Regions from separate parts of the Ruminococcus sp. 5_1_39BFAA genome, predicted to be linked through region 3. Evidence: riboswitches for the same ligand, from Rfam matches in the RefSeq annotation. Region 3 holds a riboswitch; each other region holds the start of a gene.
What was found. Region 3 has a riboswitch for cobalamin ahead of ACESZH_RS17855 (leucine-rich repeat domain-containing protein). Riboswitches for the same ligand answer to the same signal wherever they lie in the genome.
Positions count from the first base shown of each region.

Region 1: another riboswitch for cobalamin. It lies ahead of ACESZH_RS01540 (leucine-rich repeat domain-containing protein); the one in region 3 lies ahead of ACESZH_RS17855 (leucine-rich repeat domain-containing protein).
Region 2: another riboswitch for cobalamin. It lies ahead of ACESZH_RS15590 (Ig-like domain-containing protein); the one in region 3 lies ahead of ACESZH_RS17855 (leucine-rich repeat domain-containing protein).

Region 1 covers NZ_CAXSVO010000001.1:344,662-355,618, forward strand. Annotated here, with positions in the region: gene ACESZH_RS01525 (ABC transporter ATP-binding protein) at 1-1,643, opposite strand, end outside; gene ACESZH_RS01530 (energy-coupling factor transporter transmembrane protein EcfT) at 1,616-2,503, opposite strand; gene ACESZH_RS01535 (DUF4430 domain-containing protein) at 2,500-3,657, opposite strand; cobalamin riboswitch at 3,987-4,184, shown strand; gene ACESZH_RS01540 (leucine-rich repeat domain-containing protein) at 4,383-5,228, shown strand; cobalamin riboswitch at 5,252-5,402, shown strand; gene ACESZH_RS01545 (leucine-rich repeat domain-containing protein) at 5,429-6,292, shown strand; gene ACESZH_RS01550 (helix-turn-helix domain-containing protein) at 6,356-7,159, shown strand; gene ACESZH_RS01555 (hypothetical protein) at 7,251-7,436, opposite strand; gene ACESZH_RS01560 (VirD4-like conjugal transfer protein, CD1115 family) at 7,456-9,522, opposite strand; gene ACESZH_RS01565 (hypothetical protein) at 9,527-10,504, opposite strand; gene ACESZH_RS01570 (hypothetical protein) at 10,501-10,957, opposite strand, start outside.
Region 2 covers NZ_CAXSVO010000016.1:25,593-36,549, reverse strand. Annotated here, with positions in the region: gene rny (ribonuclease Y) at 1-1,315, shown strand, start outside; gene ACESZH_RS15600 (stage II sporulation protein M) at 1,462-2,049, shown strand; gene xerD (site-specific tyrosine recombinase XerD) at 2,272-3,156, shown strand; cobalamin riboswitch at 3,234-3,428, shown strand; gene ACESZH_RS15590 (Ig-like domain-containing protein) at 3,616-6,042, shown strand; gene ACESZH_RS15585 (ABC transporter substrate-binding protein) at 6,126-9,065, shown strand; gene ACESZH_RS15580 (ABC transporter substrate-binding protein) at 9,129-10,286, shown strand; gene ACESZH_RS15575 (FecCD family ABC transporter permease) at 10,311-10,957, shown strand, end outside.
Region 3 covers NZ_CAXSVO010000022.1:45,896-56,852, forward strand. Annotated here, with positions in the region: gene ACESZH_RS17850 (Ig-like domain-containing protein) at 1-1,402, shown strand, start outside; cobalamin riboswitch at 1,547-1,734, shown strand; gene ACESZH_RS17855 (leucine-rich repeat domain-containing protein) at 1,952-2,785, shown strand; gene ACESZH_RS17860 (sensor histidine kinase) at 2,981-4,129, shown strand; gene ACESZH_RS17865 (response regulator transcription factor) at 4,126-4,815, shown strand; gene ACESZH_RS17870 (MATE family efflux transporter) at 5,073-6,470, shown strand; gene ACESZH_RS17875 (hypothetical protein) at 6,508-7,665, shown strand; gene ACESZH_RS17880 (aminotransferase class I/II-fold pyridoxal phosphate-dependent enzyme) at 7,841-9,280, shown strand; gene ACESZH_RS17885 (guanylate kinase) at 9,288-9,878, shown strand; gene ACESZH_RS17890 (ATP-binding protein) at 9,989-10,957, shown strand, end outside.

The DNA.
Region 1 (10,957 bases), on a different contig from region 3:
CTCATACGGTTGGCTGCTGTGGTATAAAAGCTGTTCTTTGAGAAAAATGCATTTGGGGTATTGGTTGTCACGATACCACCGTCAAAAAACATACTTACCAGATCTGCATATCTTGCACAGAACTCCACATCGTGGGATACCATGATGATCGTCACTCCGCGTTCTTTTAACTGCTCCATAATCTCAGCAAATTTTAATTTAAAGAAACTGTCGATTCCCTTAGTCGGCTCATCCAGAAGCAATATCTTCGGATGAGTCAGAAGAACTTTGGCAAGCGCTGCCCTCTGCTGTTCTCCTCCGGAAAGATCATAGGGATGGCTTTTCATCAGATGGGTGATATCACACAGGTCTGCAATCTCCCCGATTTCTTTCTGATGATCCTCTTTTTTACCGGATACCATCTCTTCCAGTTCTTCTCTCACGGTCTTTTTGGCGAACAGACTCTGTGGATCCTGCGGAAGCATGGCAAGTACACCGTTAAACAGTTCACCGGAACGGTACTTATCAATCTTCTTACCATTGATCAGTACCTTGCCGCGATACGGACGGCAGATATTTGAAATTGTTTTTAAAGTAGTGGACTTTCCGGTACCATTTCCTCCGACGATTGCATACAGGGTATTTTTCGGAACCTGCAGTGTGATGCCTTTGAGCACATCCGGACTGTCTTTCTCATACCGGAACCAGGCTTCTTTCACCAGCACTGCCGCATCTGTGACATTATCCGGATCTATCCTGCTTTCTTCTTTATCCACAGACGTATGCTCCGGCACATTCGTTTTGAACAATTCATCCAGCCACTCTGCACCTTCTCTTACGGTAAGCGGACATTTTCCTGTTACCGCAGTTATTTCCGGACTATTTTTCAGCCCTTCCTGTACTCCATAGTAGATCTGTACCGGTGTCGGCATCGCCACAAACATCTCATTATTTTCTTTCTGCAGATAATCACCGACCTTGCGCGGCTCATCTTCTGCAATGATCTTTCCATTCTCAATTACAACTACTTTATCCGAGCAGTAATAAATATCTTCCAGCCGATGTTCGGTAATGATGATTGTTGTCCGCAGTTCACGGTTAATCTTTTTTACCGTATTTAAAAAATCTGATGCTGCAATCGGGTCAAGCTGGCTGGTCGGTTCATCCAGAATGAGAACGCTTGGCTGCATTGCCATGATAGATGCCAGGTTCAGAAGCTGTTTCTGACCTCCGGACAGTTCATTTACATTTTTATGGAACCAACTCTGGATACCAAAATAGCTTGCCATTTCTGCCACACGAAGGCGGATCGTTTTCTGATCTACCCCAAGGCTCTCCAGACCAAAGGCCAGTTCATGCCATACTTTATCTGTCACAATCTGATTATCCGGATTCTGCATGACATAACCGATTTTTGAGGACTGGGTACGCAGATCCACATCTTTTAATAGTTTTCCTTCAAACAGGATTTCTCCTGTCAGTTTTCCGTGCGGAGCCAGCACACTTTTCAGGTGCTTTAAAAGTGTGGTCTTTCCACTTCCGCTCCTGCCGCACACAGTTACATACTGCCCCTGTTCAATGGTTAAGTTTATTCCCGCCAGAGCTGCTTTCTTTTTGTCTGTCGGATAATAGAAACTCATATCTTTGATCTCAAACTGCGCCATCTCAGTTCCTCCCAAATATTTACTGCTGACGGTATCGCCAGAAATGCTGTATAAGCCAAAAGCCCTGTCGCAAGATAAGGATCCTCGAATCCTTTAATCTGAAATTCCGGAACATAAGTAACATCTGCTGCTCCTCTTGTACAGCAAAACACCACCATACCAAGAAACAATATCATAAGTGCCATCATCCATTTATCTCTGCCTTCAAACCGATACAAAGAAAAGGACGTTCTTTTTCCGCACCCATATCCACGGCTTCGCATGCTGTCTGCTGTAACGACACCGCCCTCCAGTGCCCAGGACATCAAAGAGGATAACAATACCATTCCAAGCTCTGTTCTTTCTTTTGCGGTACCTGTATCTGCCCCTTTTCCAATGCATCGTCTGGCGCCGTTCATCTGGATCACTTTATCTTTATAAGAGGGAACCAGACGAAGTACCATCGTCAGGATCAGCGTAACCGATGGCGCCATTCTTCCAAACAGATACAGAAACTTGTCACTGGTCATCACTGCATTATAAGATGCAAACCAACTAAGTATGGATACCATTACCGCAGCCAGCGCCATTCCGTAAAACAATGCTTCCATTGTGTACGGTCTTCTAAAATATGTAAACAGAACATGTTCTCCCAGTGTGTTGAATAATGGATTGAGTACGGATAACACCACCAGAAGTGACACCATCCCGCCTGCAAACGGCAGTCCTGCTTTTCCTCTTACAATCAGGTAGTAAACCATTGACAGTATCACGGAACACAGAAGAAAATACGGATGTATCAGAAACATTCCTGATATGATCGCGCCGATGAAAAATGTAAAATTGATCACTGGATGATATGCTGCAAATCTGTCTTTCACTGTTCTGCCCCCACATCTGCTCCGAATCCTTTACAGGTGTACTGCCACACGATCTGATCTCCATCCTGTAACTCATAGCCGGAGCTTCCGTAATTCGGAAACTGGTTGTTTACCTTATACATCCATCCGGACTCATTGCCGCAGTCAAACTCATACAGGTGATTGATACCTTCAATGTAATAACTGTCGTATACTGCCGTCCAGGAATATTCGATCTGAATGTCCATACTTTCACAGATCCGTTTCAGCACATCAAACGCTGTCTCACCTGTTTCAAATCCTACGATGGTTTCTGCAAGGATCACACCATCTTCCGGTACGTATGCTTCTTTTCCTGCATCCAGAAGATCCATGTTGTCAAGGATAGTATTGCAGAGAATGGTAACGGTACATTCCTTTTCTGCAGTCTGGTGTCCGTTCAGCTTTTCCTCTGCCACTGCATGTTTTTCTTTCGTACGTTCTTCCTGTAGTTTCTGAAGTTCCGCACTTGTAAAACAAAGCTGTTCTGCACTTATACAGTTCTGTAACCGGCCAAGAAGGAAATCACTCAGAACATCTGACTGCAACTCTTCCGACTGACAGACAGTATCCTTCTCAACCATCAGAATGCTTCCTGCATCTACTGTTTTTTCTGTACCATCTGCCAGATGAATCTCTGCCTTCCCAGCGTATACATAGATATTGCTTTTTTCTTCCTGTACATCCACAGAGAAAACACATCCTGTCAGCTCTGCTTTCATTTCTCCTAGACATACTTGAAATGTGCCTTCATATGCCACTGTATCTGCAAAGAGTTCGCCTCTCTTTAATTCCAGCATCATAGACTCTGTACTGCATTCTGTGAGAACGATTTCTGTATTTTCATTCAACACAAGACTGCCCTTCTCTTTGATCAGCAATTCCGCCTGTGCTCCTTCTCTGGTTGCAATTGCATCGCCTTTTTGAAGTGCAGCATCGGAATCCAGCATATATCCGATTCCTTTTCGCTCCATATCGGCAACACCTTTTATCGCTTTGCTGGTCAGAATAGTCTCTTTCGAACCGCCAAACCATCCCTGAATCTTTCCCGCTGTAAACACACCTGCCGCTGCCAGAACAATGAGTATCAGTATCATAATCCCATTGAACAGTCGCTTTTTTGCCTTTGTCTCCATTTCATTCTCCTGTTGTTTTAAGAATGCTCTGATAAAAATTAACGCAAAAAAAAGGTAATGTAATCCCCTGGAAGAAATTACATTACCTGACAGGCGTTCTCGTGCGAAACCACCTCGTCTTATACCAAAAACCCCAGCTCGCCGACTATACGGCTGCGCACACACCTGTGCAGAAATCACATCTGCTCGCTGAAGCTTTCCCACATATGAATAACACATAAAATCACAATATTATCTATATGAGTATACTCCGCCAAAAACTTTTTGTCAAATAATATTGCCTTTTTCAGTAATTTCATGTATGATTAAGGAAATTTTAATATTATTTTATACAACTATCGGTTTTAAGTTCCAAGACTGTGGGGTATCCCACTGTTGCGGCTTAGAGGGAATCCGGTGTGAATCCGGAACAGTCGTGCTGCTGTAAACGTGCAGTTATACCTCATATCCATTGTGGTCGTCCATGAGAAGGGAGATATAACGTTACTGCGTGAGTCAGAATACCTGCTTAAAGCTACTACCATATACTACACGTAATAGGAAAATGGGAGGTGGTTTTCTTTTGATGTGCGAATCGCTCCGTGTATGTATAGAGGTCACAATTACATCTCTACCGGAGTTTTCCTGTATTTATTCGATAGTTTAACCACCTGATGGTCATGTGTATACCCATCTTTTATCCTTTACAGGAAAACAATAAAACAGTTTTCGTAAAGGAGTTTTTTATGTTATCCCCGTCAGTGTGTCCCCCCCATTTAAAATGTGATATTCTAACCCATAAAGATGTTGCCAAATATGTAGCCAAACATACCATACTGCCGGATTCCGTCTCAAAAATTCCGTCTCAGTTATTTTATAAAAATCACACAATTTATACGATTGATTTTCCAAAGAATCTGGAAGCGATTGGAACCAGGGCATTTTATAAATCTACCTATCTGAGAGAAATAAACCTTCCTGCCAGCGTAACAGAGATTGGTGTGTACGCTTTTGCTGAATGTCCGGCACTTTCCAGTGTAACTATGCCGGTTATGCTCCGTGATCTGAAAGACGAAGTATTTAACAGTGACCGTCGTTTAAAAAAGGTTATATTTCCGGAAAATTGCCAGACAGAAACCATCGGATCCGGTGCTTTCTTTGAATGTGATTCTCTGAAAGAACTGAATCTTCCGGACAGTCTTCTTGAAATCAGAAGTCGTGCATTTTATCGCTGCAAAGAACTAAGGGAGATACATTTTCCACCAAATTTAAAGAGTATCGGTAATTCTGCATTCTATTTCTGCGGTCTCGAAGATCTGCAATTGCCTGATTCTCTGGAATATTTGGGGGAAAGCGCATTTTTCAAATGCAAATATCTGGTTCATGTAGAACTTCCGACATCTGTCAAACATATCGGCAAATGGTGTTTTCACGGCTGCCACAGAATGAAGACGCTTACCATACGTCATGATCCTGAGTTTATCGGGGAATGGATCATTAACCGTGCTGCTGCTATTCGTTGTTATAAAGGTTCTGTAGTAGATAAATATTGTCAGGATAATGAATTAACCGTTGAATATCTTGAAGACTAAATGCTATTCATAATTAAATAATTGAAAAAATATCGGTTTTAAGTTCTGTTGTATCCATACGATCCGTTCATACAACAGCCAAGAGGAAATACAGGTGAAAATCCTGAGCTATTGTGTTGCTGTAAGTGTATGTTTTACACAAGCCAGCCATCTGCTTAAAGCGAAAAAAGACCCGTTTCTTTTTATACAAAGGAGTTTTTATGGCTGTAACAACACAAATTTTCACCAATAGACTTACCATCTCGCCCGATAATGTCTCCCGTTATGTTCAGCGTGATATACAGCTTCCTTCTGATCTTGCGGTCATTGAAGCAGAAGCATTTTCAAATAAACGGAAAATAAACAGCGTTTCTTTCCCGGATTCTTTACGTGTAATCGAAGAGAAAGCTTTTTTCAACTGTACCAGTCTGAAAGAAGCACATCTTCCAAAAAGAGTAGTAAAACTTGGTATTGGAGCATTTGCAAGATGCCTCACACTTGAAAAGGCTACTCTCCCATCTGTTGTGACTATTATTCCGGATGGTCTCTTTGCTTATAACGGCATGCTGCATAATATCACTATTCCATCCGACAGTAAACTGAAGATAATTCGACCCGGAGCGTTTATAAACTGCAATGCGCTCTCTTCTCTGGTTTTACCGGACAGCGTACAGAGAATCCACAGCAGAGCCTTTTATCGATGCAAAAATCTGGAAAACTTTCCTTTTCCAAAGAATCTGAAATACATCGGTGAGGAAGCATTTTATTTCTGCGGTTTTCCGGAACTTCATCTTCCGGACTCTCTGGTATATATTGGAAAAGCAGCATTTTTCAAATGCACAAAATTGATCTCTGTCGTTCTGCCAACCTCAGTAAAGCATATCGGAAGCCAGGCATTTCATGGATGCAATCGCCTGAAATATCTGGAAATCAGACACAATCCGGAATTTGTAGGAAAAGAAATTATCAATCGCCAGACTACGATCCGATGCTACAAAGGTTCTGTTATGGATAAATATTGTCAGGAAAATGAACTGAATGTAGAATATCTGGAAGGAGAACCTGAATTTTCTATCTGGAAATAATCGCAAGTACGGACGCGCAAATAATCCTTGTTCCTGCTATAGTAAATACAGGAGGCAAAGAATATGACTTATCTGGAAAGTATTGAAAAAAGTAAGAATTATATTCTGGAACATCTTACAGAACCGATTACTGCTGAAGAACTGGCATCAGAATCAGGCTATTCCCTGTATCACTTCTGTCATGTTTTTTCCAATGTTACCGGTTATTCTGTAGGAGCTTATATCAGAAATCTTCGTCTTACCATGGCGGCTGAAGATCTTTTGTATGGACAAAGCGTTATGGATGTTTCCTGCAAATATGCGTTTGATACTCAATCCGGATTTGCCAAAGCATTTCGCAGACAATACGGAATGTCTCCTACCGAATATAAAAAATGGAGGATTATGATGAAACCGGAAATCAAAAAAATGGATGCTTTTACAGCAGCATGTTACTGCCTTGCCAAACCGGAAGGTGAATTTGACTTTATAAGCAACACTGCTTACTGGCTTGGAAAGGACTTTTCTTCTGTAAGTCTGGAAGATTACCAGAAGCTGACTTATGACGGATATTCTGAGATTGGAGCATGGCTTCATCCAGACAGTACAACCGGAGAACTCTGCTACTATTTCGGACCTATCGTAAAAAACACTGACTATGTACCGGAAGGTATGTCTCTTATTCATATCCCGGAAGCGGAATATGCTGTATTTACTGTTCCGCAGGCAAAAGATGTGAATGAATTACATGCTAACATTCAGAAAACATGGAAATACATTTATACAGAATGGCTTGATAACAGCGAATGGAAATATGATGAAAGCAAATTCAATTTTGAGCGTTATCTGGGAGAAAATACATATATCTATATGCCGGTATGTAAATAGTCCTGTTTTATCCATGTGAAATAGAATTTGTAAAACTGCTGTAGCCATAATTAGTTACAGCAGTTTCTGCATCATTTTGACTTTCATTGAATTATTCCTTGAATATCTCTAACATCTTTTTCTTAATGATGGAATTTATCCTATAGTTCTCCAAATGTTCGAAATCCAATCGCAGTAAATCTTCATCCGAAAGTTCCAATATCACAGCACTCCCTTCCTTTTGTTTTTTCCTGAAATATTCCAGATCTTTTTCCGTTAATAATTGTATTTCTTTCATGCAAACCCTATTCTCCTTTTTACATCATTGCCCGCATTAATACAGTCACACGATTTCCTTCACAAAAAATCGTGTCTCTGTCACTATTCTCTACAGCATAAAATTCCCCATCTAAACAATAGCCACTCAGCCAGTGCTTATGTAATACGCTGCTGCCTGATTTTACAGCCTCCACTTCTTTGAAAAACACCGGAAGAGCTTCCCGCTCCTCTGCCACATATCCATGATAAGAATCCGGCAGGTACAAATATTTCTCGTTCAGCTCCTGCAGTTCTTCACCGATCTCTGATTCTGCAAATATACCTTTATACAATTCTACCTGCATTCGGTAGGATTCTTCTCTTGTTTTCGCGCCTTTACCATCCAAGAAAAATGCCAAACGTCCAGTCTCATACAGGTCTTCCCTTTCCCGGTGGTGACAATATGCACCCATACTGCAGGACTCTTTGAAAACATCCTTTTCCAGCATCCGGTATTTCTCATCAATCACCGGGTCAAATCCACGCACCAGAACCACACATTTCTGATTGTCCAGCTTCCGTACCTCATCCGGTGCCATCATATCACGGCCAAGCACATCACAATTGCTGCTGCTCGAGCCATGGCTGCCTTTTGTTTCGCCAGTGGATTTCTTATCAATTGTAACCTTTCCAAGCATTTCCGACACATATTTAAACGTGCTCTGCTCATTGCCGCCAAGGAAAACGAAGCTGTCACAATTGCCCGGAATTGTTTCCCATGTATCTTTAAATAATGCCTTTATTTGAGCCAGATTCTGGATGATGATATTGCAGGAAATATCACGGCTGCGCATGGTAGAAAGCAGTTCGCAGAAGCTGTCCGGCAATGCGACATTTGAAAATTCGTCCATCCATAAAGACACCGGGACAGGCAGCCTGCCTCCGTATTTGTGGTCTGCTATATAGTATAATTCCTGAAAAATTTGTGTGTAGAGAAGCCCTACGACAAAATTATAGGACTTATCATTATCCGGGATCACACAGAATAAAGCAGTCTTTCGTTCCGGATTCTCATATACTCCTTCCCCCAGAAAAGGAATCTGTATTTCATCCTTATCAAGAATCCGCAGGATATTTGGGTTCTGCAGATAACTGAGCCGTGAGTTGGCGGTAATGATAATGGACCGGATCGTATCTGCAGCACCGCTTTTTACCTTTTTGTAGGTAATCAGTGCCGGATGGTTTTCTGGAAGCCGAAACATCAGCCGGTCCAGCTCTGACGGCTCTTTTGGATTATCCTGTACCTGCGCCTTATTCAGAAGTTCCAATAAACCACGGAAATTTGCCGCCTTTCCCTGTTTCGGATACTCATACCAGACATAATACATCAGAGCCTGCAGAAGCATTCCCTCCGACCGGTCCCAAAAAGGATCTCCCTTGGTTACATCTTTTGGAGTTGTATTTGCCATCAGGTTATTGATCAGCTTAATGATATCTTCATCTTTTCGTATGTATTCAAATGGATTATAGCAATCCGAAGATTCCATATCCACGAGGTTCAGCACCACGATCCGGTATCCATGCGCTTCCAGATAGTTTCCAGTATCCCGCAACAGCTCCCCTTTTGGATCGCAGAAAATGTAAGACTGTGTGCCGCAGTTATAAGCATTTGGTTTTACCATGCGCAAACTCTTTCCTGATCCGCTTCCGCCAATAACAATGGTATTATTATTGATACCGGTCAGTCTCGTATCAAAACTGATCCGCAGATGCTCGGAAAGAATCTTATTATTGGCAGGATCTTTATCCTGCAGCTTCCGGTTCAGTTCTGCTGGCTGCGCAACCCTCGCTGTACCATATTCTTTTCCGGGCATAAAATTCCGGATGGAACTGATGTGTGAAAGGTAAGCGATCCCCCAGATCACTCCTCCTGCCACGCATCCCTGCGCAGTCTGCTCTGTAAAGTGAAATGGCAGTGGATGGGTAAGGAAGTATTTCAGACAGTCTGACAATGTTTCAATGGTAACTGCCTGCCAGTTTCCATTTCCAAGACAATATCCAATATATAAACTGACAGGAAGCATCATCAGAAAAAAGCCATGGTTAGGTTTTCTTTTCTGCAGCATCCCATCACCTGCCCCATTTCTGTGATTCTTTTAAAACTGCGGTTTTATCATGCAGGCCATGTTCCTTCTGCTCTTTTTCTTTGCGTACCTGCAGTTCGTTCCTATTCAGAGGATTCGCCGGTTTTGCTCTGTTCATAGAAAGTACCACATCCCTTCCTCTTTGCAGACGGCCGTCTCCATTTTGCAAATTAAATACCATATACTCCCTTGCATCGAATACCGCATACTCCGCAGGGATCAGCTTCCCGGTAACTGCGTTTTTCCGCTCCGGCACAATATCCTGCTTTGGGATGATGTCCGCATGGATCCCATCCGGCATCAGATACATGCCCCAGCTGGAATGCTCTTTCAGCGGCTTCCCTTTGATCCAGCTCACATGTCTGCCAAAATCAATCTCTGCATCATGCTTTTTGACCGCATCCCATACCTCCGGAACCTTCAGTACATCTCCCAGCGAAAGCAGCTCTTCACGCTCCCGTTTCTTTTCCGGGAGCGCCGTAAGTGCGGACATGGTCAGTTCTGCCAGTTCCTCTGTGGGTTTGCCTGCCTCCGTCAATCCGGTCTTTGCGTAATCCTCCGGACTGATCGGACCTACTTTGATATGACCGTATTTTCCTACTTTATGATCCAGCAGAAAGGCTTTCATTTTTGCCATATCTGCCGGCGGGATGACATATTGGGTCCTGCCATCCCCACCGCACAGATCAGGAAGCCTTGCAAATAAAATCCCGTGGGCTTTCATTTCCGCTTCAATGCCCCGGAGTATCTTTGGTTCTTCACTTCCCATATTGATAAAAACAAAATCCCCGCCGCAGATTCTCCTGAACCGGTTAAGCGATACCTTACCCTTCCATTTTGCGAGATAGATAGTGTTAAGAACTTTCAGAACCAGAGCTGCGCTTTTTACTGTGATATTCCCAAGCAGGTATGCTCCTTTTCCTGTTACGATCAGAAGCTGGGTTGCATCGCTTACTTCACTCATCTGCGTTCCCTCCCATCTTTGCAAGCTTCTCTTTCCTGTACCGTATGATGATAGGCTTCTTCTATTTTGACTTTCAGCAGATCATATACCCGCTCTGTATTCATCTGGATCAGGCTCTGGAACTTTCCATCATTCAGATTATACGGCAGCTTGATCCGGATTCCTTCTCTATCCCGATGTATCTGAATCCCCCGTATCTCCACTGCGTTCTCATATAGTACATTTGCATATCCAGCCAATGTATCTTTGCTGTAAAGCGTTATATGTACATCAAATTCCGGCTCTGCATTCAGATCACACATAAGGTTTTTACGGATTCCTTCGTATACTTTTTCTTCTATCTTTTCCCGGATGGCGGCATTTCTAAGAAATATCACGCCGTTCCATCCCTCTTTTCCTTTTCTTCTGGGCATGGAGATCATCCAGTTCTCTTTTCCCTGCGCCCTTTCTTCC
Region 2 (10,957 bases), on a different contig from region 3:
AACCAAGGAACGGAGAAACGAACTGCAGAAGTATGAAAAACGTGTCTTATCGAAAGAGGAATCCGTAGATAAGAAAGCGGATGCAGTGGAGAAGCGTGAGGCAGAATGCACAGCGAGATTCGCTGAATTGCAGAAGAAAGAAAAGAGAGTGGAAGAACTCGAGCTGAAAGGAGTACAGGAACTGGAACGTGTTTCCGGTCTGACCTCCGAACAGGCAAAAGAAGAGTTGCTCAAATCTGTGGAAGACGATGTAAAGGTGGATGTTGCCAGACTTTACAAAGAGCTTGAGGGCAGAGCAAAGGAAGAAGCCGGAAAAAAGGCCAAAGAGTATGTGGTAAACGCCATTCAGAAATGTGCGGTAGACCACGTTTCCGAGGCTACTATTTCTGTTGTACAGCTTCCAAGCGATGAAATGAAGGGACGTATCATAGGCCGTGAGGGACGGAATATCCGTACTCTGGAGACATTGACAGGTGTTGACCTGATCATTGATGATACTCCGGAAGCAGTTGTCTTATCAGCATTTGATCCGATTCGACGTGAAGTAGCAAGGGTAGCATTGGAGAAGTTGATTGTGGACGGACGTATTCATCCGGCCAGAATTGAGGAGATGGTTGAAAAGGCTCAGAAGGAAGTGGAAACGCAGATTCGCGAGGATGGCGAAACTGCGGCGATGGACGTAGGTGTCCATGGCATTCATCCTGAGCTTCTGAAATTACTTGGACGAATGAAATTCCGTTCCAGTTATGGACAGAATGCCCTGAAGCATTCCATTGAGGTGGCACAGTTGGCCGGTATCCTTGCCGGAGAGGTGGGTGTGGATGTCCGTCTTGCAAAACGTGCCGGATTACTCCATGACATTGGTAAATCGATTGACCATGAAGTAGAAGGTTCGCATATCCAGATCGGTGTGGATCTCTGTAAGAAGTACAAAGAGTCAGCTCTTGTGATCAATGCAGTTGGTGCTCATCACGGAGATATTGAGCCGGAAAGCTTGATTGCCTGTATCGTGCAGGCCGCCGATGCCATTTCCGCAGCCCGTCCTGGCGCCCGGAGAGAGACATTGGAGACTTATACCAACCGTTTGAAACAACTGGAGGATATCACCAATCAGTTTAAGGGCGTGGAAAAATCCTATGCCATCCAGGCAGGCAGGGAGATCCGCGTTATGGTTGTTCCGGATCATGTTTCGGATGCTGATATGGTTCTTCTGGCAAGGGATATCGCCAAACAGATTGAAGCAGAGCTTGAATATCCGGGTCAGATCAAGGTCAATGTCATTCGTGAAAGCAGGGCCGTTGATTACGCTAAGTAAGCGGAGGAACACTACATCTTCATATTCATATGAAAATAGAGCCGTATGGAAAATTTTTTCCATACGGCTTTTTGCCGTGCACATATGTATAAATGCCCAACCCCTGACGTAGAATGGTACAGGGTGAATTTATGGGAAGAAAGAGCTTGGGTAAAAATGAAAGGGGAAGGCTTCCGGCAGAAATCCTGTTTCTGTGTGGTTTTTTGCTGGGAATGCTTTTGCCGAATCTGGCATGGAAGCTGCAGTGGAAGCAGAAAGCGATGGCATCCGTATATCTGTTGGGGGCCTTTGGAAGCCGGAAGGTATCGGGAGTGGAATATCTGCTGGAAATTGTGAGAATGAGGGGCGGGTATTTTCTGTTATGTATCCTGTGCGGTTTTACTGTTTTCGGAGTGCCGATGGCGGTGCTGGGAATGACTGCAGCGGGAGTTGAGCTGGGGGCTCTTTTTGCCATGTCCATTCTGCAGTTTGGACTTGCAGGAGGAGTGGTAGGGCTTGGGCTTTTGTTTCCGCAATATCTTGTTTATCTTCCCGTGATGTTTGTGACTATGGATATGGTTTATAGAGAATCAATGGGAATGTGGAAGAATCATGGGATTTTCCCACAGAAGATTTACCGGTTTACAATGCGTTCCCTGGCATGTATTGCAGTGTATTTCGGAGGAATGGTTCTGGAATGTTATATAAATCCATGGGTGGTAGAAAAAATTTTAAACAGCCTGAAATTTTTTTAAAGGGATATTTCTACCACATCTAGTGGCAGTTACCATAAGACTTGCCGACATTTGGTATTTTGGGGTCGAAAAGCCTGATTTTAAGGGATTTTTCGTCGAAAAAAGGGTTTGATTTTATGTCAATTTCCAAGTATAATACAAATACATTTTTGAAGGATCAGTAACGGAGAAGGTTACAAAAGAATTACTTTTTACAATCTATAAAGACAGGAAGTAAAAAGAATGGAAAGAGACATACGGGAATTTATTACTTATTTGCACAATGCTAAAAAGACATCCCATAACACGGAAGTATCCTATCAGCGGGATTTAAAGAAAATGGAATCGTTTTTAAGCGAAAGAGGGATTCGGGAGGTTACAGATATCCGGGAAATGGATCTTGAGGGATATCTGGATTATATGGGGAGAGAGAAATTTGCATCCTCCACGATTTCCAGAAGCGTAGCATCCATGAGAGCTTTTTTTCAATATCTGTTTAAAGAAAAAAAGATCGAAAAGGACCCGTCAGATGGGCTGAAGCCGCCTAAGGTGGAGAAAAAGATGCCGGAGATCCTTACGGTTCAGGAAGTGGATGCACTTTTGCAGCAGCCGGATCTCTCAACACACAAGGGAATCCGTGATAAGGCTATGCTGGAGCTTTTGTATGCTACAGGGATGCGAGTCAGCGAGTTGATCCATCTGGAAACCCAGGATGCCAATCTGCAGTTTGGGTATGTAACCTGCCATGAGAACGGGCGGGAGAGGATCATTCCTATTGGGAATGTGTGCAGGGAAGCGCTGCTTCTCTATATGGAAAAGGCACGGAATGCTTTTGTGAAGGAAGATAGTGAAAAGGTTCTGTTTACTAATTGTTCAGGTAAGGCGATGAGTCGTCAGGGCTTCTGGAAGATGCTGAAGGGCTATGCAGACGATGCCGGGATCAAGCGGGACATCACACCTCATACGCTTCGCCATTCTTTTGCAGTCCATATGCTGCAGAACGGAGCCGATATCAAGAGCGTTCAGGAAATGCTGGGTCATTCCGACATTTCCACCACACAGATTTATCTGAGTATGAATATGAGCAAGATGCGCGATGTGTACATGAAGGCGCATCCGAGAAGTTGAAAGAATACGAGAATACGGGATACAGGAGAAAATTAGCGTACAGTATTGATTTATCAGATATTGTTTGCTATACTATCTATCGATTAAGTACTTTCAGTGACTGGCAGAGCAAAGGTCTGCTGGTTTAAAAGGGAATTAGGTGCGAATCCTAAACGATCCGGTCACTGTAAACAGGGAGCGAGATCATGTAATCCATTGCGTGTATACGTGAGAAGGAATGATCGAACGATGAACTGTGAGTCAGGAAACCTGCTGAGAGTGTTGGTAAATGGCTTCCGAAGAAAGCACGCATTTACAGAAAATACGAACTGTTTTTTGAACAGTAAATTTTTCATGCAAACAGCGTCTACTCTCATTGGGGGTGGGCGTTTTTGTATGGCAGAAAAACATAATATGATACCTGGCCAACTGGTGCGGAACAGGATGGAGAGGCTCATATAAAAAGAGGAGGATGATGAAATGAAATTGAGAAAGCAGAAACTGTTATCACTTTTTATTGCAGCTACACTGGCAACAACTCCCGCCATTTCCGCAAATGTGGTATGTGGGGAAGAGTTTGTTGCGGAGGAGACCGCAGCAGAAGGCACTATAGCGGAAGAAGCAGAGGCAGCCGTCAGTGAAGAGTTTACGGAAGAAGCAGACACCCTTGGAGAAGAATTTGTAGATGCCCCGGAAGAATTTGCGGAGAATTCAGAAACAGGACAGGCAGAGGTGTTTGAATCTGAAAGTGAAGCGGAAGCACCTACAGTAGAGTCGGTAGAGGCACTGATTGGAGCATTGCCCGAGTTGAGCAATGTTACAGAAGAAAAGCGTCAGGATATCGAAGCTGCACTTGCTGCTTATAATCAGCTCAGCACTGAGGATCAGAAAAAAGTGGACGAGGATATGGGAAATAAAAGCAGCCAGTCCTACGGACGTGATCTGGAGACTGCGGTTTGGGGACTTAAGGTGCTGGAACAGGTTGATACATCCACAACTTTGCCGGACGGTATCTACGATGCTTCTACAAGCCCTGCTTTAAGCAGTGAGTACAGCAAGGGAAAGAGTAATTCTTCCCGTCAGAAGCCATGGTCTTTAAAGGACGTGACTGTGAAAAACGGGCAGGCAGTAGCAACGGTTATGGTGCAAAGTACTGGCTATACCAGTATCCGTACCAATGGTCAGACTTATGAAAAGACCAACACCAGTGGAAATTCTGAATTCGCAAATGTCCCGGTTGATTTAAACGGAGCCATGTACATAGCTGCCTATTCCACATCCATGAAGGGGGAGATCGCCTTTACGGTGACAAACACCATCGATGAGCCAAAGTGCACTCCCATTGCGGACTCTGCCATAACCAACACGACAGCGATGTTTAAAGTAATAGATGCCTTTATTATGGAAGATGCGAGCGGGAAGTTCCTGTATGTGACGCTCAGCGGCACAGGATATCAGGAATTGTTCAAAGGTACCTATGAGGAAGCGGTAGCTACCGGAGATGACGCCAGTAAATGGATTGTGGGCAGTAAGAGAGCTGACGGAAAGGGATTTGATGGAAAATATCAGTTTGCCATCCCGATTTCTGCAGACGACGGTTATATGCAGATCCAGGCTTTGTCCAATTCCCATAAAAAGGATGGCCATTGGTGGTATCCGAGATACCTTCGTCTGGACCAGAGTGCACTGACACTGGAGAGCGGCGATTACAAGGAAACGTTTGATCTTACAGTTACAAATAATGTGAAAATGTTTTTAGTCAAAGAAGCTGATCTGACGATCGTGGGAGGACCACACAGCAATGGTTATCAGATTACTTCCGATGTAACAATGGGAAGCACATCCTTTGACAAGGCATTTATCGGAACGGCTGCTAAAGCAGAAGACTCAGAGGAGACCATCGACCTTTCTGAGGATAAGAAGTTCCATTTTACAGTAGAAAATATTGTAGGTACAGGAAACGATGCCAGTATCCATAGCATACTCGACGATCCAACTGTAATCTCTTTCCATTCCGTGAAAAATGACATATGGTATGAAAGAATATTCAGTTATAACAAGGCAGACAGAACCCTTGTGATCGACGAAAGCAGCAAAGCAGATTATACGGCAGTGGATGCAGCGCTTGCAACTGTTCCGGAGGATTTAAGCATCTATACAGAAGCCACTGCGGCAGAGGTAACAACTGCAAAGAATAATGTAAAGACCGGACTGTATGCTTCCCAGCAGGAAAAGGTAGATGCCATGGCAAAGGCAATCCGGGATGCAGTTGCAGCATTGAAAAAGAAGCCGGAAGAGGAACCAAGCGTGACACCGCCTGCACCAACGGAAGCACCGAAGCCCACCGTGACGCCGGAACCCACCGCGACTCCTCAGCCAACCGTAACTCCGAAGTTAGAGATGAATGCTGTTTCCGTGCCGCTGCAGGTAAAAAAATCTACCAGTGCCATTAAGGTAAGCGGTCTTAACGCGGGCGAAAAAATTGTTTCCTGGAAATCCAGCAAAACATCGGTTGCAACCGTATCCAAGAACGGCAAGATTACTGCAAAGAAAACCGGAAAAACAAAGATTACAGCAAAAACATCTTACGGTCGTTCGGTAAGCGTTACGGTATCAGTACAGAAAAAAGCAGTTACGACCAAAAAGCTGAAGGTAGTCTCAGCTACAAAGGGAGTGACTATAAAAAAGAACAGCCTGTCCATTAAGAAGGGCAAAAAAGTGGCGCTTCGGACATCGGTAGACCCGGTTACATCCACCAGTAAGGTTACATATAAATCATCAGATAAAAAAATTGTAACCGTATCCAGCAAGGGTAAGCTTACAGCAAAGAAACCCGGAAAAGCGAAGATTACCATCACATCCGGTAATGTGAAGGTTAGTTTGAAGGTAACGGTAACAAAGAAATGATGAAAGCAGGGGGAGAAACAAATGTTTTCCCCCTGCCATTTGCTATATTGTACAGTGAAGGTAAGGATAGGAGTGAAGCGGAAATGAAAAAAAATTCCCGTAGATATCTGGCATTATTTCTCTCCGGCGCTATGGCTTTGCTGCCTACATTATCACCAAGTGCGTCAGAAGTGATAGCGGTAGAAACGGCCACGTTGGAGCAGACCGATGCTGCGGAGCAGGCAGAGGAAGCACAGCCGGATGAGGCTTTGGAAGAATCAGAAGCCCAGACAGAAACGGAAAGTGAAAAGGAAGAAGAAGGCACCAAAGAGCAGGCTGATATTTCAGAGGCGGAGGATGCGAAAGCAGAGACTGTCGAAAATACAGAGACGTCCGGGGACACGAAGGATCCTGAGGAAGAATTACCTGCCCCTGAAAAAAGCCAAGATGCATCAGCATCCGGCAAAATGAACACAACAGATACCTCCGAAGAATCAGGGGATGCTGCTGCCTTTCACATTGTGGAGTCCGGAATTGTCCGGAACGGTGAAAGCATAACGGTTACTATATCCACGGACAATAAAATATTTAATAAGATATTCATAGGCAGCAAAGACGCAGAGAATAAAGAGCCGGTTATAGAGGGCGCCGAAAACATGCTCGGTGGCTATACCTTTATATTCCAGGTGACCAATGAGCAGCTTGGGCAGACAATTTCCTATGTACCCTGTTTTATGGAAAGCGGTGAATGGTGCACCACAGAAGACTATTCTCTGATTCTTCCTGAAACGGTGGACGACGTTCCGGTCCAGCCGTCAGCACCTGAAAATCCGGCTGCCTCTAATGAACAGAAGGGAGACTCCGCAGATCTGTTCCTGAAGGACAGTGAACCGGATCAGAACCGGAGTTACACTCTGACAGATTATCCGGGTATCACAGAGACTGTGAATAATTCCACAACACTTGCAGACGGAGAATATGTTCCGGAAAGCTTTAGCTTCAGCGGCGGAACCGGAAAGACAAGGTTAAGCTGCGATAAGATTGTGGTAAAAGAAGGAAAGGCTTATGGAGTGATCGCTTTCAGCAGTACGTCTTGGGTATACGTAAAGGCAAACGGAGAGCTTTTCCAGAATGGTTCGGTGAATGGAGATACCATCTCTTATGAAATTCCGGTTGTTCTCAATGGGGATAACAGGATTATAGGACTGACAACGAAAATGTCAGAACCTCATGAAATAGAATATAGCATCTGCGTAAAGATCACAGTACCAGACCCCGGTGAGCCGACCCCTACACCTGATCCAGCGGTAACGCCCACGCCTGAACCTACAATAATACCAACTGTAACCCCAACACCTGCCGTAACCCCGACACCTGCTGTAACCCCAACGCTAAAAGAAGGCAATACATATTCCATTTCTGTAAAATCCAGTGCGTCAATGTTTAAGGTAGTTGCCTGTAAGCTGACTATGGAAAAAGGAAAAATGAAAGCAGTTATCACTTTAAGTGGAGAGGGTTACGATTACCTCTATATGGGAACAAAGGAAGAGGCACTGAAGGCGAAAAAAAGCAAATGGATTCCATATAAGCCTGATGAAGAGGGAAAATACACCTATGAGATCCCGGTTTCCGAGCTGGACAAGCCCATTGCCGTAGCGGCGAGGTCAAAGAAATATGCGGCAGAGGGTGCAGAACAGCCATGGTATGACCGGGAGCTGACCTTTGAATCCTCCACTATAAAGAAAATCAAAAGCAATGACAAGAAGCCGACTCCTACCCCTAAACCGAAAGCGACTCCTACGCCAACGCCGGTAAAGGGTTCTGGAGGCGGCAGTACAGGCGGCGGAGTAACCAGTGTGGTGAACACATCTACAAAGCTGCAGGACGGAGTATACGCACCGGACAGCTTTTCCTGGTCGGGAGGTTCAGGACGCCTGAAAGGAATTTCCTGTGAAAAAATCACCATTACAAACGGACAGGCATGGGCAACTATTGTGTTTGCCAGCAGCGCCTATGATGCCGTAAGGGCAAACGCCCAGGAATTCGCCGGAACAATTTCCGGAGATACGGCTACATTTGAAATACCGGTTCAGTTAAATGCCAATAATGTGATTTCTGGAAGAACCACAAAGATGTCCCAGCCTCACTGGGTTGATTATTCCATCTTTATCGGTCTGGAGGCAGCGAAGAATGCCCAAAACTCCGGTTCATCCTCAAAGACAGGAGGAAGCAGCACTACGATTGTGTCAGGCAGCGTCGGGGAAAATATGTATCAGGACAGCAGCGCTCCTGAAATTGTCGGACTGGAATATGTGGGTTCTCAAAAGATGGAGTATGCAAAATATTTTAAACTCCATTATTATAAAAACGACATTACTGTCCTGGAGATCGATGCAGCTACAGATGCACAGAGAGGAATAAGGGCATCAGAGGCGGATAGCACAAGCGTACAGATAGGAGACGAGGAGGAAGGGGCAGCTCCCGCGCAGGCGGAATCCTTCTATTCCGAAGACACTCTGAAATATCTTATTGTTCCCTCCGCAGTGGAGCTTCCTGCCGGGGTTGACAAGGAAATGAATGTGGTATATGCTCCGTCAGAAAAGGCATATGTGGATTCCGAAAATGGGATGAAAATACTTGACAAATTGAATGTGACAGATAGAATTAAGGCAGTGGGAAAGGAAAAGGGCGACTGCAAGGTAGAAAGTATCGCCAAGGGCATGGACGAAGAGAAAATCATTTTTGCCGGAAGCTTTGATTCCCTCGATTTCAAGAAAATGGTAAAAAGTAAATGTGATCTGGCAATCGTGCCTGCGGACATCCTGCATCAGGACAAGGATGAGGAAGACAAGGTGATGACTCTTGGAGATCAGCTTTCCTTGTTGAAGATTCCCATGATTATTGACCGTTCCTCCGAAGAAAAGGAAGAGGCTGGAAAATATGAATGGAGCAAGGTATACGGTGCACTTTTCGGATGCCGTGAGGAAGCGGATAAACTGTATGAGGCTTCAAAAACAGCCCTGAAAACAGAAGCAGAGAAGTAACGGAAAAAGGGGAAGGCGGCAAAATCTGCCGCCTTTCTCAGAATAAAAATACAGGAGTATAGAATGAAAACGATTAAAACATTATGCAGAATCATCTTTACATTCGCCTTGCTTGCAGGCTTTGTCATGTTACCTCAAAAAGCAGAGGCCGCCGAGATTTCCAAGGAACCGCCAGCCATCGAAGGCCTGGAATATGAATCCACAATGGAAGTCAAGTTTGCAACTGGTTTTGACGTATTTACCTATAAGGACGGCTATCAGGTAATCAATGTTTACGATAGTGCCCAGTATCTTATGGTTCCGGATGGAAAGCCGGTTCCTGAGGGGGTAAGCGGGGACATGGTGGTGTTGCTAAAGCCGCTGAACAAGATATATCTTGCGGCTACTTCCGCAATGGCGTTATTCAATGCCATTGATTCGCTGGATTCCATACGGTTGTCGGGAACCCAGGCGGACGGTTGGTACATTGAACAGGCGACAGAAGCCATGGAAAAAGGAGACATGCTTTTCGCGGGAAAATACAGTGAGCCAGATTATGAGCTTCTGGTAGACGAGAACTGCGACCTGGCAATTGAATCTACCATGATCTTACATAGTCCAAAGGTGCAGGAAATGCTGGTGATGATGGGAATCCCGGTATTTATTGACCGATCCAGCTACGAGGATCATCCGCTTGGAAGGTCGGAGTGGATCAAGGTATACGGTGCCATGATGGACAAGGAAGAAGAAGCTGCGGCATTTTTTGATGAGCAGGCAAAAGTTATCGAAGAACTGAAGGATTTCACTAACACAGAAAAAACGGTTGCCTTTTTCTTTATTAATTCCGAGGGTTCCGCGGTTGTGAGAAAGCCTACGGATTATGTTCCGAAGATGATAGAGATTGCAGGAGGACGCTATATTTTTGACAGTCTGGATGAGGAAGAGGAGACAAAACGCTCTTCGGTCCCCATGACGATGGAAGAGTTTTATGCAACAGCTGTGAATGCGGATTATCTTGTCTACAACGGCACCATAGACAATCCGCTGGAAAGCCTCGATGATCTGTTTGCGAAAAGTGAGCTTTTCCGTGACTTCAAGGCTGTCAAAGAGGGAAATGTGTGGAGCGTAGGAAAATATCTTTATCAGGCTACGGATATTGTGGGGAAATTAATCACAGACATGAATCTGATGCTAACAGGCGGAGATGAAAGCCAGATGACCTTTATGGAAAAAATTAGCTGACCGGAAAGGAATGGAAGTGTAAAAATGGGAAAAAGCACGAATGTGGGAAACATCGGTGAATTTCATATGGAAAATTTCAAACGGCGTTCCCGTTATACGCTTGTGTTTGTAATACTGGCTGCGGCGTTTTGTCTGATTACAGTACTGAATATCAATACGGGAACTACGAATATATCGGTTGCCAGGATTTTGGAGATTATTTTCAGACGAACCGGAGATGTAACAGAATACAATATTATCTGGAAAATCCGTCTCCCCAGGGTTCTGATGGCTGCTATACTGGGAGGCGCCCTGTCTCTGTCTGGCTTCCTTTTGCAGACCTTCTTTGACAATCCTATTGCAGGTCCTTTTATCCTGGGAATTTCGTCGGGGGCAAAAATGGTGGTGGCTCTTACTATGATCTATTTTCTGGAAAGGTTTCAGGTGGTTTCCTCCTATTCCCTGATCATTGCAGCCTTTATCGGTGCATTGATTTCCACGGGATTTATCCTGATGATGTCCCGGAAGCTGAATTCTATGGCAACCCTGTTGGTGGCAGGAACTATGATTGGGTATATCTGCTCTGCAATTACGGATTTTATTGTGACCTTTGCGGAGGATTCTGATATTGTCAACCTTCATGGGTGGTCCCAGGGAAGCTTTTCCGGTATGAGCTGGAGCAATGTGCAGAT
Region 3 (10,957 bases):
AAGATTAGGAAATCTGGAAAGACCGGAGGAAGTAGCTGGAGCAAATATCTGGGAAGAGAAGATAAGCTACAATACAAATATTCCGGGTTTGAACAGGGTCAGCAATGGAAGTTACCAGAGTATAACCTTTACTGTACCGACGGGAACACCTTCCGGAACCTATTATCTGACAGACGGAAGCTATTGGGCTGATTTCGGCGGAATGAAAGTACAGGGTATATTCATTGTAGGAAATAGGCAGGAGACCTTCTATGAGGGACAGCTTCCGGTGATCAAACTGCACATAACCAATTTGCAGGAAGTCGAGGAAAACAGGGAAAATGCTGAAAAAGAATTGGACGCATACGTTGATTGGACAAAATATGCGCCGGAGCAGCAAGATGTAATCAAAGAGATTCTGGATCAGTTCAAGGAAACGCTTGGAAGCTTAAGAGACGAGGAAGCAATTGATCTGACTGTAGAAAAAGCAAAGAATCTGATCAGCTCTATTAAGACAGACAGTCAGGTGACAGAGGAAAAACTGCAGCCTATAAAGGACGAAGCTAAAACAACTCTTGATACATATGTAAATATGAGCGACTACCGTGAAGCTGAGCAGCAGAAGCTTGCACTTATTACTGCACTTGCAAAGCTGGATATCGTGGCAGCTTCCTCACAGGAGGAGATTGACGAGATCGTAGAAGCTGCAAAGGCTGAGATGGTTCAGGTGAAGACGGATGCACAGTTAACAGAGGAAGAGAAGAGTCAGGTAACACCGACGCCAACACCGACCGAGGCACCGACACCGGCTCCGACCGAGGCACCGACACCAGCGCCGACCGAGACACCAACACCGACTCCAAGCCAGGCAGCGGCAAATCAGACTCTTATTTTGAAAGTAACAACGGGAAAGACAAATGCAGCCCTGACATGGAACAAGCTTAAGGGAATTGACGGCTATAAGATTTACGGCGCAAAATGTGCAAATTCCTATAAACTTTTGAAGACAGTCAATAGCAGCACAACTAGCTGGAAACAGACCAAGCTTAAGAAAGCTACTTTCTATAAATATTACGTAGTAGCTTATAAGACAGAAAACGGAAAAGATATTGCCGTTGCAAAATCTGCAAGAATGCACGCTGTTACAACAGGCGGTAAGTATGGAAATGCAAAGAAGATCACAGTGAATAAATCTTCTGTTTCCCTTAAGAAAGGCAGAACCAGCCAGCTAAAGGTAACAGTAACAAATACTGCAAGCAAAGTGAAATATCATGTGAGCGCTGTTCGCTATCTGTCCACAAATCCTTCCGTTGCAACAGTAAGCAAGAATGGAAAGATAAAAGGAGTTGGAAAGGGTACATGTAACGTATACTGTTACGCACAGAACGGTCTTTATAAGAAAGTTAAGGTTGTTGTAAAATAGTACATTGCGGCTGCAGTACCATTTAAATATGGTGCTGCGGCCATTTTTATTCCAGCAGTATATGGAAAAAAATATAAAAATCAGGGTAGATAAATATTTTTAAGTATGTTATAATTGAAACAATTGAATAGAGATATAGTAATTAGACAATTACCGGTTTTAAGTGGCTGACAATTTTATATTAGTCAGACTAAGAGGGAATAAGGTGAGAATCCTTAGCAGTCGTGCTACTGTATTTGTTTAGGCTTTTCGTATCCATTGTACATAAGTATGAGAAGGGAAAAGTCGTAATTGCATAAGCCAGGAGACCTGCTTAAAGCTGCTACCAGTTATTACACGCAATGATAAATGGAGTGGGATATTGTTTTATTTGTGTACGGCAGATAGTTGGTAGTGAGTCGCAAAAGGTATCCCCATTTATGATATTGCGGTAGCAGGAGGTAATTAGCAGAGATATAGATCATTAGATTTGTCAATGCAAAGGGTGCAATATCGATAGAGTATTGCACCCTTTTTTTCTGCTGCAGGTTATAAGGAGAGGTGAAAAATATGGGACAGACATTGGTATGGCGTGCAAAAGAAGATTACATATTTGGCAGGTCAGAAGCAAAGCTGAATAAGGAAAGGCAGCTTGAAATTGGGAATCCGTATAGGAAAATAGGAGATGAAGCATTTAAAAACAACATAAAAGTGCGAAGTATTACGCTGGACAGAAATGTAAATGAGGTGGGCAATAACAGCTTTGAAAGCTGTACTGCCATACGAAATGTGGAGACACAGGGAATAAAATGCTTACGTAAAGCGGCATTCAGCAGCTGCTACAATTTACGGAGTATGACCCTTCCGGATACTTTAGAGTATATAGGGAAAAATGCTTTTTCCTGCTGTAAGAGAATGGAAAACTTTTGTATTGATCCCAAAAGTCCCATTAACAAAATTCAGAAAGAAACATTCAGCGATTGTATAGGTCTGACAAAAGTAGAATTGCCGGACGGGATCGAATGTATAGATGACAAAGCATTTTACCGCTGCATAGCACTGGAAAATATCCGGATGCCGAAAAAACTGAAAGAAATCGGTGAGTTCGCATTTTACCAATGCGGCTTGACAGCTATAGAATTCCCGGAGGGCCTTGAACAGATCGGAAGCAGTGCCTTCTTAAAATGCAGAAAACTGGAATCCGTCAGGATACCGGAAACTGTAAAGGTTATCGGAAAGTGGACCTTCCACGGCTGCGACAGACTAAAAACCGTCGAAATCGCACACGACCCCGAATACATAGGTGACTGGATCATCAACAGAAGCGCAAAAATCCGCTGCTATAAAGGCAGCAAAGCAGACCATTATTGCCAACAAAACGGCTTCACTGTAGAATATATATAAAATATTACCAACAAAAAACCACTGCGAGCGGGCCAACAGGGGGAGCGCGAGGGGGCATTCGGCCTTCGCTCTCCGAGATTGCCCCTCGCATCTTTTTTTAATAGAAAATTAAGAGATACCCCTCCGTCTTTATGCTATAATACCCATATAAGCTCTAAAAGCCCGTAACGGAAAAAAGAAAGAACGGAGATACCTATGAAATTAAAGACAAGAATCATAGTCGGCTTTGTTATGATAATTCTTGTACCGCTGCTTTTATTTGCAGCGACTCTGTACGGCTTCAGTCAGTCCCAGTCACGGCAGATACAGACTGAAATAGGAGAAGACGGAGAGGTTTACGACATTTCTATTGCAGAATCTGCCAACAGCAATGCCAGGATCAATCTGATGGCAAAGGATTTATTTTTTACAGCATTTGTAATCCTGATTTTTACTGCGCTGGCCGTGGGACTCTGGGTGTACCGCAGTATCGCCACTCCTCTGGTAAAACTGAAAAAAGCGACGCAGAATATTAAAGACGGAAATCTTGATTTTGTGCTGGATGTGCAGGGAAATGATGAATTTGCTGAGCTTTGCCAGGACTTTGAGGAGATGCGCCGCCGTCTTAAGGAATCTACAGAAGAAAAAAGCCTTATAGAAAAAGAAAATAAGGAACTGATCAGTAATATATCCCATGATTTAAAGACCCCTATTACAGCCGTAAAAGGCTATGTAGAGGGAATTATGGACGGTGTCGCAGATACACCGGAAAAGATGGACCGTTATGTCCGGACAATTTACAACAAAACAAATGAGATGGATCATCTGATCAATGAGCTGACCTTTTACTCCAAGATTGACACCAACCGCATCCCTTATACCTTCAGTAAACTGAATGTGGAGGACTATTTCGGAGACTGCGCCGAAGAGGTTGGTCTGGAAATGGAAACAAAAGGCATTGAACTGGTATATGCCAATTACGTGGAGAATAACGTTCTTGTTATAGCAGACGGAGAGCAGATCCGCCGTGTTATCCACAATATCATCAGCAATGCCATTAAATATATGGATAAATCCAGGGGAATCATCCAGATTCGGATCAAGGATGTGGGAGATTTTATCCAGGTAGAAATAGAGGATAACGGGAAAGGAATCGGTCCAAAGGATCTGCCTTATATCTTTGACAGATTTTACCGAACGGACGTGTCGAGAAATTCATCAAAAGGCGGAAGCGGTATCGGCCTTTCCATTGTGAAGAAAATTCTCGAGGATCACGGCGGAAAGGTATGGGCTACCAGCCGGGAGGAAATCGGCACTATCATGTACTTTGTTCTTAGAAAATACCAGGAGGTACCAATGAAATGAGTAAGATACTGATTATTGAAGATGAAGAAGCCATTGCAGATCTGGAGAAGGATTATCTTGAATTATCCGGTTTTGAAGTTGAGATTGCAACCAGGGGAGACGTGGGATTGGACAAAGCCATGAATGAGGAATTCGACCTGATCATTCTGGATCTGATGCTTCCGGAGGTGGATGGATTTGATATCTGCCGTCAGGTGCGCCAGGAAAAAAACACACCGATCATCATGGTTTCCGCAAAGAAGGATGACATTGATAAGATCCGCGGTCTTGGTCTTGGTGCAGACGATTATATGACAAAGCCCTTCAGTCCCAGCGAGCTGGTAGCGCGCGTTAAGGCTCATATGGAGCGCTACAACCGTCTTATCGGTTCTAATGTGCAGAAAAATGATATCATCGAGATCAGAGGAATCAAAATAGACAAGACAGCCCGCCGTGTGTGGGTAAATAAAGAGGAGACGACCTTTACCACAAAGGAATTCGACCTTTTGACCTTCCTTGCCGAAAATCCCAACAGGGTTTTCACCAAGGAGGAGCTTTTCCGGGAAATCTGGGATATGGAATCCGTGGGAGACATTGCCACAGTCACAGTTCATATCAAAAAAATCCGAGAAAAAATCGAATTTAACACAGCCAAACCACAGTATATCGAAACCATTTGGGGAGTAGGGTACCGCTTTAAAGTATAAACAGTTTATCGAAAGACGGAGATTCGTTTTGATGATCTCCGTCTTTTTATATTATGCGAGTGTGCGCCAAGGCGCACACTTTTTATACAAAAATGATTAATGCGTATTTCGAATTAATATCTGAAAAAATAGAATTGCTCGTTAATTTTTCATAAATTATAATAAAAAAAAGCTGAGCTGTAGAGCGAAGCGAATTGCAGCCATATCCGCACAACGGGATAGAAACTGGTGAGAATATTATTGAGGAGTGTAAAGTTATGGAACAGAAATCCAACGCATTTTTAGAAACGGAAAAAGTGGGCACATTGATGAGAAAATTTGCAGTGCCGTGTATTATTTCATTGTTGGTTGCTGCACTTTACAATATTGTAGATCAGATTTTCATTGCAAATGCAACATATCTGGGTTCATATGGCAATGCTGCTAATAATGTAGTGTTTCCTTTGACGATCGTTGCTTTGTCACTGGCTGTTATGATCGGTGATGGCTGCTGTGCATTTGTAAGTATCAGCCTGGGTGCGGACAATAAAGAAGATGCGCATAAGAGCATTGGATGTTCGATCGTTTTGTGTGTGTTGGTGAGTGCCATTATTACTGCAATTTATTTCATTTTTCAGGATTCAATACTGACATTTTTCGGCGGACGTGTTAATGAAGAAACCTTTGCAAATGCAAAAGAGTATTTCACCTGGATTTCCGTTGGCATACCATTTTATATGTTTGGGCAGTGCTTAAACCCGGTCATCCGATCAGACGGAAGCCCCAAATTTGCAATGGTTTCCACGGTAGCTGGGGCTGTTGTGAATATTATCCTTGATCCGATTTTTATATTTGTATTCAAATGGGGAATGATGGGAGCAGCAGTTGCAACAATTGCCGGTCAGATTCTGACAGCAATCCTTGCTGTTTGGTACCTGTTTCACATGAAGGCAATAAAAATCCAGCGCAGCAGCTTCGGATTATTTGCTGGATTGATGAGAAAATTCCTGCCATTGGGAATTACCAGCTTTTTGTCCCAGATATCCCTGGTGGCATCTATGGCTGCAATCAATAATATGATCGTAAAATACGGTGCTCTGGATGCGATTTTCGGCCAGGCTGAATATGCACAGATTCCAATGGCAGTTGTTGGAATTGTTATGAAATTCTTCCAGATCGTGATTTCAATTTCAGTAGGATTGGCTGCAGGCTGTATTCCGATCGTAGGATACAATGTTGGTGCAAAGCGTATGGACCGTGCGCTTGATCTATTTAAGTTGCTGCTGACTGCAGAGTTTGTAGTGGGATTTATTGCATTGCTGATCGTGGAAATACTTCCAATGCAGTTGATCGGTATTTTCGGTGCTGCAAATGAAAGCCAGTATTATACAGACTTTGCAATTAAGGCATTTCGTACATATCTTTGCATGCTTCCGCTGGCTACTGTGAATAAAGGAACTTTTATTTATCTGCAGTCTTTGGGAAAAGCTTTTCAGTCTTCTGTACTGTCTATGATAAGAGAGGTTATTTTCGGCGTTGGCTGGGCGGTAATTCTTCCGATATTCTTTGGATTGAATGGAGTTCTTTATTCTATGCCGGTATCTGACCTGCTTACATTCCTGATTGGAATCGTATTGATCATAAATATTTTTAAGACTTTGAAGCAGAAAAACTAGAAACTATTAAAAAGCATTTGTGTAGGGGATGAAAGGAATGAAACAGATGAAAAAAGCAAAAGCAGTCTGCCAAATTTTTGGAGAAGGACAAAAGGTAACTGCCGCTGTAATTGAAATGAATGAATCTGTGAAGAGCGAAGAAATTACAGCGAATAATTTTGCAGTAGATGGAAGAAATATATTGCAGGTATATGTGAATGATACCGGAAAGACAGGTGAAAAATCGGATTCCGGAAAGTACATCCTATTGGAACTGGACCCCAAAGATAAAGAGGCAGGTACAAAATATATGGTCGGCAAAGGCCGCGATGCCCGAACCGGAATCAAACATCCGGTTTTGAATATCAGATATATACCTGAGAACATAACCATTCAAAGTACGGAAGTTGTTGATACACTTGCAGATAAATTCCGGTTATTCCGCTATCAGATGGATAACGGACAATATCTGGATTATCAGTTATATGAACCAGAAAATCAAGAAGAAGGAAAAAAATATCCGTTGGTGCTTTTTATGCACGATATGGGATCTTGTTCCGATGATAAGCTTGCGCCCTTGGCTCAGGGGACAGGGGCAGTAACCTGGACAGAGAAGACAAGTCAGAAAAAACGTCCTTGTTTTGTTCTGGCTCCATGTTATCCGCGAAAAACAGCAAACGATGAATATCAGGTGACATGGGAGGCGGATGCTACCGTAGATCTGGTCAGGGAATTATGCGAAAATTACCCGGTAGATACTGCAAGGATTTACGGAACAGGACAATCTATGGGGTGCATGATGCTTTGCGAATTAAACTTACGGTACCCGGATCTTTTCGCAGGCAGCTTTATGGTGGCAGGACAGTGGAATCCGGAACGGATGGGTGCAGTAAAGGATCAGAATCTGTGGATCCTGGTATCTGAGAAGGATGAAAAGGCATTTCCGATCATGGGTGCATGTATGGAAAGCGTGGAAAAGAACGGGGGAATCGTTGTGCGAGGCCACATAGATGCCAAAGCACCGATTGAAAGCCAAAATGATGCAGTACGTGAAATCAGGAAAAACGACAGCCATATATTCTTTACCTGGTTCGAAGGGGACAGTGTATTGCCGGAAAGCGGTCCTGTATTTCCGGGGGCATACCATATGAACACATGGATTCATGCGTATTCGCTGGAATCCATACAGGAATGGCTCTTCTCCTGCAGTAAATAAAATACCCGGCAGTGATATGATAAAAAGAAACCTTATCTGTAAATGTTTAACTTCCGCAAGAGGAGTAAAAATACAGATAAGGTTTTTTTACAGATACAAAATTTCAATAGCAATTCAGCAGCCATTGCTTTATAATAAATGATATATAAACTGCTGATCAGGAAAAGACAAAAATATGAAAAGATTATATAAAGAACTTGAAAATTTCAGCAAAGAGGATTACTATCCGTTCCACATGCCGGGACACAAACGTAATCCTCTTTCTGTGGACGGAAGCTTTCCATTTGACCGAGATATTACGGAGATTGAGGGATTTGACAATCTTCATCATCCGGAGGGAATCATAAAAGAAGCACAGGAGAATCTGGCAAAGCTGTACGGTACCAGAGAAAGCTTTTTTAGTGTGAACGGCAGTACGGCAGCTCTTCTTTCCGCAATCTCTGCATCTGTAAAAAAAGGGGGCCGGATTCTGACTGCCAGAAACTGTCACAAGGCGGTGTATCATGGGATTTATTTAAGGGATTTGATTCCCACATACATTTATCCACAGACAGATTCCATTTTGGGGATAAATGGCGGAATTTGCGCTGCAGATGTGGAAAAATATTTAAAAGAAAATCCGGATATTGAGGTCGTACTGATTACGTCTCCGACCTATGACGGAGTTGTTTCTGATGTGAGAAAAATCGCTGAAATTGCTCACGGCTACGGCATTCCTCTTATTGTGGATGAGGCTCACGGAGCACATTTTCGTTATTCGGATTATTTTCCTGTATCTGCTGTTGATTCCGGTGCGGATTTAGTAATACAAAGCTTACACAAAACGCTTCCTTCCCTGACTCAGACAGCAGTCCTGCATATTTGCAGCAACAGAGTTGACAGAGAAAAAGTAAAACGCTTTATGGGAATTTATCAGAGCAGCAGTCCATCCTACATTCTCATGGCAAGCATTGATGCCTGTGTAGATAAGATGGAGCGGGAAGGCATGGAAATGTTTGAGGGCGTTACAAAAAATCTTTCTGCGGCAAGAGAACGTCTGGAAAAATGCCGCTTTGTCCAATTGGTAAAGCCCGAGGAAATAAAAATGATTCCGGGCGTTTTTGATCATGACCGCTCAAAATTGATTCTGAGCACGGAAAACAGCAGTCTAAACGGTCCGGCACTGGGTCGGATTCTGTACGAAAGATATCATATAAACATAGAAATGAGCACTGAAAACTATGTGCTCGCTTTGGCGGCAGCAGGTGACACCAGGGAAGGTTTTTTGCGTCTCTGTGAAGCTATTGAAGAGATAGACAAAGAGGAATCGTTAAAGCAAATAGAGATAACACAAAAAGAATCCCATATTTTCTGTCAACTTCCTCCGATGAAAAGCGTGATGTCTATTGCCCAGGCCATGGAAGCGGAATCCGTATCCTGTCCCATAGGAGAAAGCGTAGGGAAAATATCAGCGGAGTTTGCCTATCTGTATCCGCCGGGAATTCCGATCATTGTTCCGGGTGAACAGATTACTGGACTTTTTATACGGAATGTGAGAAGATACATGGAGCAGGGGCTGAATTTACAAGGCCTGTGCGACAATACAAATACGGCGATCCGTACAGTAAAGGAGTAAATCCCTTATGGGAAAAATTTTTTACATTATGGGAAAGAGCGCGTCGGGAAAAGATAACATTTATTCCCGCCTCGCGGAGAATCAGGAATTGAATCTGAAAAGAATGATACTTTACACTACCCGTCCGATCCGTGTGGGAGAAGAGGATGGAAAAGAGTACTTTTTTGTTGACGAAAAAAAACTGAAGGAGTTCCGTAGAAAAGGAAATCTGATTGAGACAAGGGCGTATAAGACCATCCATGGAATCTGGACCTATTTCACGGCTGATGATGGGCAGGTAAAATTACAGGAATCTGATTATCTGGGAATCGGTACACTGGAATCCTATATAAAACTGAAAAAATACTATGGTGACAGCGCAATATGTCCCATCTATATCGAGGTAGAGGATGGCGAGCGCCTTGCACGTGCTGTAAAGCGCGAGAGGAGCCAGAACAAGCCGAAATATGAGGAGCTTTGCCGGAGATTTTTGGCTGACCAGGGAGACTTTTCAGAGGAAAATATTCTGAAAGCAGGCATCTGGAAAAGATTTCAGAACGATAACCTGGATGATTGTGTTAAGGAAATTGTTAACTATATAAGAACAGTAAAAAAATAGGTTTAGTTACTTTTTAAAATGTGTTATAATATCCAGGAAAGCAAAACGCTGTAAGCTCTTGAGCGATGCAACGCGGACTGCACAGATTACGATAGGACGAGGTGATTCTCATGGTAGGCTTTAATAATATTATCGGGCACGAAGAAATAATCAGGCACCTAAAAAATGCCATCGAGACGGAAAAAGTATCCCATTCCTATATTTTAACAGGAGACCCGGGTTCCGGGAAAAAATTATTGGCAGGCACATACGCCACAGCCCTGCAATGCGAGGAAGGCGGTACGGAGCCATGCGGCAAATGTGAATCCTGCAAAAAAGCCATTGGCAAGAATCATCCGGATATTATCATGGTATCCCATGAAAAACCTAATACGATCAGTATCGATGAGATTCGCGATCAGGTTGTAAACGATGTGTCGATCAAACCATATTTCAGTCATTATAAGATTTATATCATTGCGGATGCAGAACTGATGACTCCACAGGCACAGAATGCTCTTTTGAAAACGATCGAGGAGCCGCCGGAATACGCGGTGATCATGCTTTTGACAAGCAATGCGGACGGCCTTCTGCCTACGATCCGTTCCCGCTGTGTCCGTCTGGATCTGAAGGTTGTAGATGACGGTCTTGTAAAAAAATATTTAATGGAGCATCTACAGATACCGGATTATCAGGCTGATATAGATACGTCCTATGCGCATGGAAGCATTGGCAAAGCGAAGGAGGCTGCCACCTCCCAGGAATTTGCAGATATGACTCAGAATGCCTTAAAGATTCTGAAATACGCAGATACTATGGAGGTTTATGAACTGACTGACGCGATTAAGAATCTTACCAGCGAGAAGCAGAATATCAGCGACTATCTGGACATTTTCCTGTTCTGGTTCAGAGATGTACTGATGTTTAAGGCCACCAGAGAAATCGATAATCTGGTTTTCAAACAGGAAATTAATTATATAAAGGAACAGGCAAGTAAACGGTCTTATGAAAATCTGGAAAAAATCCTGGATGCTCTGGACAAAACAAAGGTACGTCTCCGCGCAAATGTAAATACGGAGCTTGCCCTTGAGCTTCTGTTC